Amycolatopsis sp. NBC_01480: one gene and its partner. The protein of the gene in region 1 interacts with the protein of each later gene in a pairwise test. Links are inferred from orthologs where the notes say so. Each region holds a gene or a part of one and is shown in the gene's direction. Other genes may lie near its edges. The genes, in order: rsfS and OG371_RS43835.

The links.
Region 2: the proteins of rsfS (region 1) and OG371_RS43835 interact in binary tests that used the Escherichia coli proteins (3 or more experiments, as listed by UniProt). The link is inferred for Amycolatopsis sp. NBC_01480 from one-to-one orthologs.

The regions. Positions count from the first base shown.
Region 1 is NZ_CP109442.1:335,082-341,692, reverse strand. What follows is about bases 2,624-5,477. They hold rsfS (ribosome silencing factor), read left to right. Parts: upstream 2,624-3,772; coding sequence 3,773-4,183; downstream 4,184-5,477. Other genes in these bases: octT (diglucosylglycerate octanoyltransferase), read left to right, coding at 4,798-5,477; OG371_RS01675 (histidine phosphatase family protein), read left to right, coding at 4,180-4,794; nadD (nicotinate-nucleotide adenylyltransferase), read left to right, coding at 3,119-3,718; OG371_RS01690 (RecQ family ATP-dependent DNA helicase), read right to left, coding at 2,624-2,796. In the rest of the region: OG371_RS01695 (MFS transporter), read right to left, coding at 1-569; more of OG371_RS01690, read right to left, coding at 688-2,623; more of octT, read left to right, coding at 5,478-5,520; OG371_RS01665 (DegV family protein), read left to right, coding at 5,525-6,373; OG371_RS01660 (nuclear transport factor 2 family protein), read right to left, coding at 6,465-6,611. UniProt on the Escherichia coli protein: Functions as a ribosomal silencing factor. Interacts with ribosomal protein uL14 (rplN), blocking formation of intersubunit bridge B8.
Region 2 is NZ_CP109442.1:9,408,939-9,415,695, forward strand. What follows is about bases 1,317-4,316. They hold OG371_RS43835 (ATP-binding protein), read left to right. Parts: upstream 1,317-2,273; coding sequence 2,274-3,359; downstream 3,360-4,316. Other genes in these bases: OG371_RS43830 (DUF5691 domain-containing protein), read left to right, coding at 1,317-2,277; OG371_RS43840 (DUF5682 family protein), read left to right, coding at 3,356-4,316. Outside these bases: OG371_RS43825 (SWIM zinc finger family protein), read left to right, coding at 1-558; more of OG371_RS43830, read left to right, coding at 835-1,316; more of OG371_RS43840, read left to right, coding at 4,317-5,536; OG371_RS43845 (VWA domain-containing protein), read left to right, coding at 5,662-6,757.

The DNA.
Region 1 (6,611 bases):
TACGAAGTCAGCTCCGCCTTGTCCATGGTGCGCGCCAGGACGAAGCCGAGCACGGTCGCGACCAGCACGGCCGAGCCGGTGGAGATGTAGAAGAACGACGAGTACCGCCCGCGGCGCTTCGGCGGCGCGATCTCCCCGAGGTACGCCGACGCGTTCGACACCTCGCCGCCGAGTGAAAGCCCTTGCGCCACGCGGGCGAGCAGCAACAGGATCGGCGCGAGCCAGCCGACCTGCTCGAACGTCGGCAGCACGCCGATCGCCACCGAGCCGCCCGCCATCAGCACGATGGTGAGGATCATCGCGGGCTTGCGCCCGTGCACGTCGGCGAACCGGCCCAGCAGCACCCCGCCGAGCGGCCGGAAGAAGAACGCCAGCGCGTACGTGCCGAAGGTGTTGATCAGGGCCAGGGTGTCGTTGCCCGGCGGGAAGAACGCGCTCGCGAAGTAGATGCTGAACGTCGCGTAGACCGTCCAATCGAACCACTCGAGGGCGTTGCCCGCACTGGCGGCGAAGAGCTTGCGCACCGGAAGCCGGTGCCGTACCTGGACATCCTTCGTCGGTTCGGGCACGGTGACCTCCACGTCTGCGGTGAGTGGAACGGCACTTTGCCAGATTCGTCCGGTTGCCGAAAGATCCGGACGAAACATTCCGGTAAAGATTCCCCGGGCCGGGCCGCCGGTCCCCGGCTCAGGCCGTGCTGGCCAACGCGAACGGCAGCACCGCCTTCGCCCCGGACCGCCGCAGCAGCCGGGTGGCCAGGGTCATCGTCCAGCCGGTGTCGATGACATCGTCGACCAGCAGGATCGGCCCGGTGGTCGCGGCGACGCGGGCGGCGACGTCCTCGGGCAGGCTGAGCCGGCGCCACAGGTCCGCGAGCCGCTGGGCGCTGTTCGCCTGCCGGGGCGGCGGGCCGGCCGATTCCAGCGCGCCCAGGAACTCCAGCCGCCCGATCTCCGACAGCTTCGCGGCCAGGCTGTGCGTCAGCCGCGGGCGCGTCACCGACGGCACCTCGACGACCGCCACCGGGCGCTCCGCCCACTGCCACCCCGCGAGCACCTTCACGCAGGCCTGGAACACGTTCTCGGGCACCTCGACGTCCGCCGCGCCCGGGCCCAGCAGCTCACGCAGCCGCGAGCCCCAGCCGACGTCGGTCAGCCGGCCCAGCACCTGGCCCGGCTCGGCCAGATCGCCCGCCGCGATGCGGCCCGACAGCGGGACGTCGAGGCCGCTCATCCCGCTCGGCCACTGCTTGCGCGGGGCGACCGCGACGCCCGGCCGGTCCAGCCGTTCCCGCGTCGCGCCCGCGACCTCCTCCGAAACCGAGGTGTCCCAGTGTTGTCCCGTGCAGTTGTCGCATCGGCCGCAGGGCGCGGCGTCGGGGTCGTCGAGCTGGTGGCGCAGGTACTCCATCCGGCAGCCGGTGGTCGCGATGTAGCCGAGCATCGCGTCCTGCTCGGCGGTGCGCGCGGAACTCACCCGCGCGTACCGCTCCCGGTCGTATTCCCATGGCTGCCCGGTGCTTTCCCAGCCGCCGCGCACCCGCCGCACGGCGCCGTCGACGTCCAGCACCTTCAGCACCATTTCCAGCCGGGAGCGGGAAAGCTCGACGGTCGGCTCCAGCGCGGCTGTCGAAAGTGGACGGCCGGCGTACGCCAGCGACTCCAGCACCTGCGAGACGCGCAGCTCGTCCGGGAACGCGAGCGAGCCGAAGTACGCCCAGATCGCCCGGTCCTCGCGCCCGGGCAGCAGCACCACCTCCGCCCGCTCGACCCCGCGCCCGGCGCGCCCGACCTGCTGGTAGTACGCGATCGGCGACGAAGGCGCGCCCAGGTGCACCACGAAACCCAGGTCCGGCTTGTCGAACCCCATGCCCAGCGCCGAAGTCGCAACGAGCGCCTTCACCCGGTTGCCCAGCAGGTCGTCCTCCGCGGCCTGCCGGTCGGCCGGGTCGGTCTTGCCGGTGTACGCCGCGACCGGGTAGCCGCGCTCGCCCAGCAGCGCCGCCACGTCGTGGGCCGCCGCGACGGTGAGCGTGTAGATGATCCCGGACCCGGGCAGCTCCGCCAAGTGCTCGGCGAGCCAGGCCAGCCGGGCCTGGTCGGTGGGCAGCTCCGCCACCGCCAGCCGCAGGCTCTCGCGGTCGAGCGGGCCGCGCAGCACCAGCGTGTCGCCGCCGTTGCCGATGCCCAGCTGGTCGGCGACGTCCGTGGCGACCCGGTCGTTGGCCGTCGCGGTGGTGGCCAGCACCGGCACGCCGTCGGGCAGGTCGCCCAGCAGCGTGCGCAGCCGCCGGTAGTCCGGCCGGAAGTCGTGGCCCCAGTCGGAGATGCAGTGCGCCTCGTCGACCACCAGCAGGCCGGCGCTGGCGGTGAGCTTGGGCAGCACGGCGTCGCGGAAGTCCGGGTTGTTCAGCCGTTCGGGGCTGACCAGCAGCACGTCGATCTCACCCGCGACGACGGCCGCCTGCACCTGGTCCCACTCCTGCGCGTTCGCGGAGTTGATCGTCGCCGCCTGGATCCCGGCCCGCGCGGCGGCCGAGATCTGGTTGCGCATCAGCGCGAGCAGCGGCGAGACGATCACGGTCGGGCCCGCGCCCTGCTCCCGCAGCAGGGCCGTGGCCAGGAAGTACACGGCCGACTTGCCCCAGCCGGTGCGCTGCACGACGAGCGCGCGCCGATGGTGCGCGACCAGTGCCTCGATCGCCGTCCACTGGTCCTCGCGCAGGGTCGCGTTGTCGCCGGCGAGCGCACGGAGCAGGGTCTCGGCGCGTTCGCGCAGGGCTTCGGTGGTGTCCACGCCCCCGGTCTACCCCATCACCCCGACAGTCCGGGAACCGACGGGGTCGCGAACGGTCCGCTCACAACCGGAAACCCACCGTGTTGTGACCTCAATCACCATCGAGACCCGCGTAAGGACGGCCCGGCTCGCGACTCTCCCGGGCGACCGGTCCCTCTCGGGGGAGGCGACGGGTTGCCCGGCGATGGACCCCCTTGACCGCCGGGTGCGGTGCGCGGCCGGCTTCCCCCGGGGAGCGGGGAGGCCGGGCCGTGCACCGCGTCACCCACATCGCAGCCGAGCGGCAGGCCTTCGCGCGCCCGCGCGTATAGGCTCACGCGTTATGTCACCACGCCGCATCGGGGTCATGGGCGGCACGTTCGACCCTGTGCACCACGGCCACCTCGTCGCGGCCAGTGAGGTCCAGTCGCGGTTCGCGCTGGACGAGGTCATCTTCGTGCCGACGGGACAGCCCTGGCAGAAGACCGCGCGCCGGATCACCCGCGCCGAGGACCGGTACCTGATGACGGTGATCGCCACCGCGTCCAACCCGGTGTTCTCGGTCAGCCGCGTCGACATCGACCGCAGCGGCCGGACCTACACCGTGGACACGCTCCGGGACCTGCACGAGGAGTACCCGCAGGACCAGCTGTTCTTCATCACCGGCGCCGACGCGCTGGAGCAGATCCTGACCTGGCACAAGGCCGACGAGCTGTTCGACTTCGCCCATTTCATCGGCGTCACGCGGCCCGGTTACCGGCTCAATTCCCGCCATCTGCCCAGCGGGAAGGTCAGCCTCGTCGAGGTGACGGCCATGGCGATCTCGTCCACCGCGTGCCGCGAGCGGGTGGAGAGCGGTGAGCCCGTCTGGTACCTCGTGCCCGACGGCGTGGTGCGCTACATCGCCAAGAAGGACCTCTACCGCAAGGACCAGGGTGAGTGACTCCGGGGGCACGGGTACCCTCGTCGGGCATACCCCGAACCCTGAAGGAGCACCGTGGCAGCGACGTCCCAGGCACGAGAGCTGGCCGTGGCGGCCGCACACGCGGCCGCCGACAAGAAGGCCAGCGACGTCGTCGTGCTGGACGTGTCCGACCAGCTCGTGATCACCGACGCCTTCGTGATCGCCTCCGCGCCCAACGAGCGCCAGGTCGGCGCGATCGTCGACAACGTCGAGGAGCAGCTGCGGGTCGGCGGGCACAAGCCGGTCCGCCGCGAAGGCGCCCGCGAGGGCCGCTGGGTCCTGCTCGACTACGTCGACGTGGTCGTGCACGTCCAGCACCAGGAGGAGCGCTCGTTCTACGGCCTGGAGCGGCTGTGGAAGGACTGCCCGCGCATCGAGGTCGAGGGCCTCGACCAGCCCCCGGCCGACGAGGCCGACGACGAGGTCGAGGACCTGGACGCGTGAGCCCGCGACGGCTGCTCCTCTGGCGCCACGGCGAGACCGACTACAACGCCGCCGGCCGCATGCAGGGGCACCTGGACTCCGCGCTGACCCCGGTCGGCTGGAACCAGGCGCGGTTCGCCGTCCCCGCGCTCGCGCGGTTCTCCCCGGACCTGGTGATCGCGTCGGACCTGCGCCGCGCCACCGACACCGCCACGGTGCTGACCGAGGCCATCGGCGTCCCGCTGCGCATCGACAAGCGCTTGCGCGAGACGCACCTGGGCGAGTGGCAGGGCATGACCGGCGCCGAGGTCGACGCCGCCTACCCCGGTGAGCGCGACCGATGGCGCACCGACGCGGCCTGGGCGCCGCCCGGCGGGGAGTCGCGAGTGGACGTCGCCGGGCGCGCGGGCGAGGTCGTCAACGACCTGCTGCAGCCCAATTCCGACGTCGGCGACGCGGTGCTGCTCGCCTCGCACGGCGGGCTGATCGTCGCGCTCACGGCGAAGCTGCTGGGCCTGCCGATCGAGATCTGGCCGTCGCTGGGCGGCATCATGAACTGCCACTGGGTGGAGCTCGGCCGCCGCGACGGGAAGTGGCGGCTGCACGCGTACAACGCGGGCATCACCGGCTGATCGATGGCGCCGCACCTGCTGGTCTTCGGCGATTCGCTGAGCTTCCACGGTCCCGAGGGGCCTTGTCCCGCCGACGATTCACGCTTGTGGCCGAACATCGCCGCGGCCGATCTGGGCGGGCACGCGGACCTGGTCGCGGGCATCGGCTGGACCGCCCGGGACGTGTGGTGGTCGCTGACCGGCGACCCGCGCGTCTGGGCCGACCTGCACCACGTCGACGCGATCGTGCTCGCGATCGGCAGCATGGACACCCTGCCGTCGCCGCTGCCGACCTACCTGCGTCAAGGGCTGCGCTACCTGCGGCCCGACGGCGTGCGCCGGGTCGTCCGCGGCGCCTACCTCGCCGCACAGCCGAAGCTTTCCGTCGCGCTGCGGGGCCGTCCGGCGGTCCTGCCTGCGAAGCTGACGGTGCACTATCTCGACCAGTCTGTGGCCGCGTTGCGCGTGCTGCGGCCGGAGCTGCCGATCTTCGGGATGCTGCCGTCAGTGCACCGTGCTGACGCGTACGGCGGCGTACACACCGCGCGTCCGGGCGCGGCCGCGGCGATGGCTTCGTGGGCCGCGCGCACCGACGTCCCGTTGCTCGATCTCGCCGGTGTCGTCGGCGAGCATGTGCTGAGCGGCGCGGGAAACCCGGACGGAATGCACTGGGGCTGGGCCGGTCACGCGGCGGTCGGCGCGGCGATGGCGAAGCTGATGGCCCCGGCGCTGAGCGACGTAGGCTGACGGCGTGTCGGTCGCCGTGGTCACGGACTCCACCGCCCACCTGCCCGAGGGCTTCGCCGAGCGGCATGCGGTACGGGTGGTGCCCCTGCACGTCCTCGTCGACGGCGTGGTTTCCCTCGATGGCAAGGAAATGGGCCCCGCGGCGCTCGCGGAGGCGCTGGGGGAGCGCAAGATCGTCACCACGTCGAGACCGACGCCCGCCGAGTTCGTCACCGAGTTCCGGGCGGCGCTGGCCGACGGCGCCGATTCGGTGGTGTCCGTGCACCTCTCGAGCGAGCTTTCGGGCACGTGGGAGGCCGCGGTGCTGGCGGCGCAGGAGGTCGGCCCGGACCGCGTGCGCGTAGTCGATTCGCGGACCACGGCGATGGGCCTGGGCTTCGCCGCCCTGCACGCCGCGATCGTGGCCGCCGGCGGTGGCTCCCCGGCCGAAGTCGAGGCGGCCGCGGCCGAGGCGGCCCGGCACTCGTCGACGCTGTTCGTCGTCGAAACCCTCGAGCACCTGCGCCGCGGCGGCCGGATCGGGCCCGCGGCGGCGCTGCTGGGCACCGCGCTGGCGATGAAACCGGTGCTGCACATGGCCGAAGGCCGCATCCTGCCGCTGGAGAAGGTGCGCACGATGAACCGGGCGATGGCGCGGCTGGTGGAGCTGGCCGTGCAGGCCGCGGGCGACGGGCCGGTCGAGCTGGCCGTGCACCACCTCGCTTCGCCGGAGCGCGCCGTCGACCTGGCGAACCGCCTGGAGGAGAAGATTCCGGGCTGCTCGGGCGGTTGCGTCGTCTCGGAGATCGGCGCGGTGATCGGCGCGCACACCGGGCCGGGAGTGCTCGGGGTGGTCGTGCAGCGCGCGTCGTAGCGCGTGTCTGAGAAAGCCGGTCTCGCGGCCGCCGCCAGCCCGCACAGCGACCCACAACCGTTGCCAGACACGCGCTAGGACGCGCGAGCGCTCAGTCGGTGTGCGGGAACGAGTGGTGCTCGTGCGTCACCAGCCAGCGGTCGTCTTCCTTGCGCAGCCCGATCGTCAGCCGCAGCCGGTTGTCCGGTGGGTCTTGCGGGGTGCCGCAGCGCAGGAGCGCCCAGGCGAACGCGACGTC
Region 2 (6,757 bases), 9.1 Mb from region 1 along the record:
CCGATCCCCCGCGGCGACACCGTCACCGAGGCCCTCGCGTCCTACGCCGAGGCCCTAGCCGCGGACCCTTGGCTGGACCGCTGGCCCATGCTCCTGGCCGACCTCACCCCAGCCACCTGCCCGGCTGACTCCCCGACCAGCTTCCCGACCGGTGCCTCGGCCACCGGTCCAGCCGCCAGCCTGACTGGCTCACTCACCGGGCCGCCCACCGGCCCAACCCGCTCACCGGCCGACCCGAGCGCCCCACCGACCGGCTCGACCGGCCAGCCCACCGGCCCAGCCGGCTCGACCGCCAGCCCACCGACCGGCCCGACTGGCCCGTCCACCCGCCAAGCTGGTCCGACCACCGGCCTGCCCAGGCACCCGCCCACTGGCCGGACCGGCTGGGCACTGTCCGATGTAGACGGAGCCGCCCTGCCCCTGACCCCCGGCACCGACCCGTGGCGCCTGCTGGCCCTGGCCGCGGAACACCCGGTAACCCTCGCCGCCGAATGGACCCCCGCAGGCCTCCGCCCCCTCACCTGCTGGCACCCGGATGGCGTGGTGCGCCTTGATTGAGCAGCATCGCCCGCCCGTACTGCCCGGCACCACCGTGATGCCCAGTGCCACCGCCTCTGGCACGCTCGCGGCGAAGACCTCCGCACTTACCGAATTCTCTTGCGCCACAACAACAATCACCACCGCACCCACCAACGCAACCACCTCCACCACAACGACTGGCGCCACCGCCGCAACACCCGAGATCACCACTCCCAGCGCAGCAACCACCCCCATTCCCGAAGGGACCTCTCCCCTGCCCCTCCACCGCCGGCCCCCAACCCAGGCGGTGCTCCGATGAAGTCCTGGGACGACCTGGTCAGCACCGCCCTGCTCGGCACCCGCCGCCGGACGCTCGACCTCGCCGGGCAGCCCGCCGCCATCCGGGCGCTCACCGAAGGCAGCCAGGACGCCGCGGACGGGGTGCTCACCGCCGCCGCGCTGATCACCAATTACCGGCGGGCCGGGCGGTTGCCGTTGGCGGGGGCGCGGCGCGAGGATCCCGCCGAGCCGGACGGGCGGCCGCTGGTGCCGCCCGTGGCGCGCGAGCGGCTGGCCCGGCTGCTCCACGCGAACCGGCCCGAGCTGCTGGAAGAATGGCTGAACGCCGTCGCCGCGGCCGGGTTCCGGGTGCCGCCCGACCAGGTGCCCCAGCTGGCCGAACGGGCGCGGTCGCGGGTGCCGTTGCGGGGGCCGCTGGCGGCGGTCGCCGGGGCCGTCGGGACCTGGCTCGGCGAGCGGAATCCCGACTGGGCGTTCCTGGTCGCCACGGTCGCGGACGACAACGACGACGCCTGGCAGTTCGGCACCCCCGCGCGCCGGCAGGCCTGGCTCGCACGGGCCCTCGCCGAGGATCCGGACGCCGCCCGGACCGCGCTCGCGGCCACCTGGCGCACCGAGCCCGCCGACCAGCGCGCCGTTTTCCTCGGCCTGCTCGGCGAGCACCTGACCGACGACGACGAGCCGTTCCTCGACGCCGCGCTCGCCGAGCGGGCGGCGGGAGTGCGCGACACCGCCACGCACCTGCTCGGCCGGCTGCCCGAGGCGGACCTCGGCCGGCGCATGGCGGCGCGGCTGCAGGAGTGCGTCACCGTCCGCAGCCGGGAGTTGCGGGCCGACGTCCTGCAGCTGGCCCTGCCCGAGGCGGACGACACCCTACTGCGCGACGGCGTCCGCGTGCCGCACGGGCCGGACCAGGGCGTCGGGCGGCTGCGCGCGATCATTTCCGCCACCCCACTGGGTTTCTGGGCGAAGTTCGGCACGCCGGCCGACCTCGTCGGCATGCTCGTGGAGGGCTGCCCGCTGCCGGTGCTGCGCGACAGCTGGGCCACGGCGGCGATCCGGCAGGGCGACGAGGCGTGGGCGCAGGCACTGGTCGAGGCCGAGCCGGGCGGGCGCAGCACGGCCGCGCTGATCGGCGTGCTCGCCCCGCAGCGGCAGGCCGCCACCGTCGCGAAACTCGCGCGGGGCCTCAAAGTCGAGGCCCTCACCCGGCTGATCCTCGACCTGCCGCAGCCCTGGCCCGAGGAGCTGGGCCGGGTGCTGCTCGACTGGGTCGCCGCCCAGCAGGACCACCGGCTGGTCGCGCACGCGGCCACTCTGATCGCCAAGGCGGTGCCGCCGGCCTGTCTCGCCCACCGGCTGGCCGTGATCCCCCTGCCCGGCGAGGCCGCCCCGTGGCGGCGCGCCGTCGCCGAAACCCTTACCTTCCGCCGCGAAATGCACGAGGAGCTCTCATGACGTCCGCAGTCCTCCGGCCCCACGCCGAGCAGGAGTACGCCGGTGAACTGGCCGCGCTGGCCGCGGCCGACGACCGGACCAGGCCGCCGTCGTGGCTGCTCTCGCCGTGGGCCGTGGTCACCTACCTGCTCGGCGGCCGGCTCGACGACGGCACCGAGATCACGCCCAAGTACGTCGGCCCGCGGCGGCTGGTCGAGGTCGCCGTCGCGACGCTGGCCACCGACCGGGCGCTGCTGCTGCTCGGGGTGCCCGGCACGGCGAAGACGTGGGTGTCCGAGCACCTGGCCGCGGCCATCAGCGGCGACTCGACCCTGCTGGTGCAGGGCACGGCGGGCACGGCCGAGGAGTCGATCCGCTACGGCTGGAACTACGCCCGGCTGATCGCCGAAGGCCCGAGCGAGCGGGCACTGGTGGAGAGCCCGATCCTGCGCGCGATGCGCGACGGCAAGGTGGCCCGGCTGGAGGAGCTCACCCGCATTCCGGCCGACGTCCAGGACTCGCTGATCACCGTGCTGTCGGAGAAAACGCTGCCGATCCCCGAGCTGGGCAGCGAAGTGCAGGCGCGGCCCGGTTTCACGCTCATCGCCACGGCGAACAACCGCGACAAGGGCGTGAACGAGCTGTCCAGCGCCCTGCGCCGCCGGTTCAACACCGTGGTGCTGCCGCTGCCGGACACCGCCGAGGCCGAGGTGGAGATCGTCAGCCGCCGCGTCGCCCAGCTCGGCACCGCGCTGTCGCTGCCCGCCGAAGCCGCGGAGCTGTCGGAGATCCGCCGCGTGGTCACGGTGTTCCGCGAGCTGCGCGCGGGCCGGACCGAAGACGGGCGCACGGCGGTGAAAACACCGTCCGGCACACTCTCCACCGCCGAGGCGATCAGTGTGCTCACCGGCGGTCTCGCGCTGGCGACCCACTTCGGCGACGGCGTGCTGCGGGCGCAGGACGTGGCCGCCGGCATCCACGGCGCGGTGGTCAAAGACCCGGTCGCCGACCGCGCGATCTGGATCGAGTACCTGGAAACCGTGGTGCGCGAGCGCGAAGGCTGGGCCGACTTCTACCGGGCGGGCCAGGAGATCAGCGGATGACCACGCACCTGCTCGGGATCCGGCACCACGGGCCGGGCTCGGCGCGGGCGGTGGCCGCGCGGCTGGCCGAGCTGGAGCCGGACGTGGTGCTCATCGAAGGCCCGCCCGAGGCCGACGCGCTGGCCGGGCTGACCGCCGACGAGGACATGCGCCCGCCGGTGGCGCTGCTGGCGTACGCGGCGGACGACGTCTCGAGCGCCGCGTTCTGGCCGTTCGCGGTTTTCAGCCCGGAGTGGCAAGCCCTCCGGTACGCCACCGCCGCGGGAGTTCCGGTGCGGTTCTGCGATCTTCCTGCGGCGCACCAGTTCGCGCTCGGCGACGAAGGCAGCGCCCGCTCCGGCGACCCGCTCGCCGAGCTGGCCGCGGCGGGCGGGTACGACGATCCCGAGCGCTGGTGGGACGACGTCGTCGAGTCGCGGCGCGACACCGAGCCACCGTTCGAAGTGATCGCCGAGGCGATGACCGCGCTGCGAGAGGACAAGCGGCCGGAAGACCTCCACGAGCGGCGGCGCGAGGCGTACATGCGCACGGTGCTTCGCAAGACGCGCAAAGAAGGCTTCGAGCGGATCGCCGTGATCTGCGGTGCTTGGCACGTCCCGGCGCTGGCCGATCCATTGCCCACCGCGGCCTCGGACCAGTCCGTCCTCAAAGGACTCCCGAAGCGGAAGGTGGTGTGCACCTGGGTGCCGTGGACGCACGGCCGCCTCGCGACCGGCAGCGGTTACGGCGCCGGGGTGCGCTCGCCCGGCTGGTACCACCACCTGTTCACCACGGCCGAGGACGTCACCGCCCGCTGGCTCACCCGCGTGGCGGGCGTGCTGCGCGAGGAGGATCTGCCGGTCTCCACCGCGCACGTGATCGAGGCCGTGCGGCTGGCCGACACCCTGGCGACGTTGAGGGGACGGTCCTCGGCCGGGCTCGCGGAGGTCGACGCCGCCACCCGCGCGGTGCTGTGCGGGGGCGACGACGTGCAGGCCGACCTGGTCACTCGGCGGCTCGTGGTGGGCGAGCTGCTCGGAGAGGTACCCGAGACCGTCCCGCAGGCCCCGCTCGCGGCGGACCTGATCGCCACCGCGCGACGGCTGCGGCTCAAACGCGAGCCGGAGCCGCGGGAGCTGGACCTCGACCTGCGCACGCCCGCCGGCGTCGACCGGTCGCGGCTGCTGCACCGGTTGCGGGTGCTCGGCATCCCTTGGGGCACACCGGAAATCTCGGCGACGCGCAGCAAGGGCACGTTCCGCGAGACCTGGACGCTCTGCTGGGAGCCCGGCTACGAGGTGGACCTGGTCGCGGCGGCGGTGCACGGGACCACGGTTCCGTCGGCCGCGGCCACGGTGGTCCACGAGGTCGTCGCCGGGAAGCCGCCGCTGGCCGACATCACCACGGCGGTCGAGGACTGCCTGCTCGCGGACCTGGGCGAAGCGCTGCCCGAGGTGCTCACCGCGCTCGACACCCGGGCGGCGGCCGACGCGGACGTCGCCCGGCTGATGGCGGCCCTGCCCGCGCTGGCGCGAGCGACGCGGTACGGCGACGTCCGCGGCACCGACACGGCGCGGCTGCGCGAGGTCGCGGACCGGATGCTCACCCGCGTCTGCGCCGGCCTGCCGCCCGCGACCCACGGCATCGACGAGGAAGCGTCCGAACGCTTCTGCCGCCTGGTCGACGACGTCCACGAGGCGACCACCCTGCTGGGCGAAGCAGCGCGCGAACGTTGGCTCTCCGCGCTGGCCGGCCTCGCCGGGCGCGACACGCTGCCGCCGCTGCTGGCCGGGCGGGTCGTCCGTCTCCTGCACGACGCCGACCTCCTGGACGGCGCGGAGGTCGAGCTGCGACTGGGCCGCGCGCTCACACCGGGCATCGAGCCGACGGCGGGCGCGGCGTACGTCGAGGGCTTCTTCGCGGGCGGCGCCCTGCTGCTGGTCCACGACGAGCGCATGCTGCGGGTGATCGACGCCTGGCTGGGCGGCATTCCGCCGGACGTGTTCACCGAGGTGCTTCCCTTGCTGCGCCGCACTTTCGGTGCCTTCGCGGGCCCCGAAAAACGAGCCATCGGCGAACGCGCCGCCACCCTCTCCGGCGGCGCCCCCCAGGCGGCAGCCCCCACCGACGAACTGGACGAGCCCCGCGCCGAAAGCGCCCTGCCCGTGCTGGCCACCCTCCTGGGAGCGACGCTGTGACCGAACCGATCGAACCCACCGCGCCTGCCCCGCCGACCAGCCCAGCCGGACCCGCCACGCCGAGCCCATCCACCGGACGAGCCGAACCGGCTGAACCGAGCGGAGCGGCCGGGCCCACCGGTCCCATCGCGCCGGTCGCGCCCGATCGGTTGCGCCGTTGGCGGCTGGTGCTGGGCGGGGGCGACGACGGCACCGGCCGGGCACTGTCCGAAGAGGACAGAGGGCTCGACGCGGTGCTGGCGGCCCTCTACGACGAGCGGGAGGAAAACACCCGCGGCGGCGATCGGCGGGGGGCGAATCTGGCCGCGTCGGCGCCGCGGGTGGCGCGGTGGCTGGGCGATATCCGGCGGTATTTTCCCGGTTCGGTGGTCCAGGTGATGCAGCGTGACGCCGTCGATCGGCTGGGGCTCACGCGGATGTTGCTGGAGCCGGAGCTGCTGGCTGCCGTCGAGCCGGACGTGCATCTGGTCGGCACCTTGCTCTCACTGAACGGCGTGCTGCCCGAGGAGACGAAAGAGACCGCGCGCACCGTGGTGCGGACCGTGGTCACGCAGCTGGAGGAGCGGCTCGCCGAACGGACCCGTGCGGCCGTGCGCGGCGCGCTCGACCGGGCGGCCCGCACCCAGCGCCCACGCGCGGCCGACATCGACTGGGCGCGCACCGTGCACAAAAACCTGAAGCACTACTCCCCCCAGCTGAAGACCATCGTGCCCGAGCGGCTGGTCGGCTTCGGCCGGCGGCAGCACAGTGTGCAGCGCGAGGTGATCCTGGCCGTCGACCAGTCCGGCTCGATGGCGGAATCGGTGGTGTACTCGGGTTTGTTCGGCGCGGTGCTCGCGTCGATGCGGGCGTTGAGCACGAAGTTCGTCGCGTTCGACACCGCGGTGGCCGATCTGACCGAGTACCTCGCCGACCCGGTCGACCTGCTCTTCGGCACCCAGCTGGGCGGCGGCACGGACATCAACCGCGCGCTGACCTACTGCCAGGGCCTGATCGAACGCCCCGAGCAGACCCTGCTGGTCCTGATCAGCGACCTGTACGAGGGCGGGGTGCGCGAAGACCTGCTCCGCCGCGTCGGCGAGCTGGTCGGCTCGGGGGTCCAGGTGGTGACCCTGCTGGCCCTCTCCGACTCCGGCGCGCCGTTCTACGACCACGAGAACGCCGCCGCCCTGGCCGAGCTGGGCGTCCCGGCCTTCGCCTGCACCCCGGACCTCTTCCCCG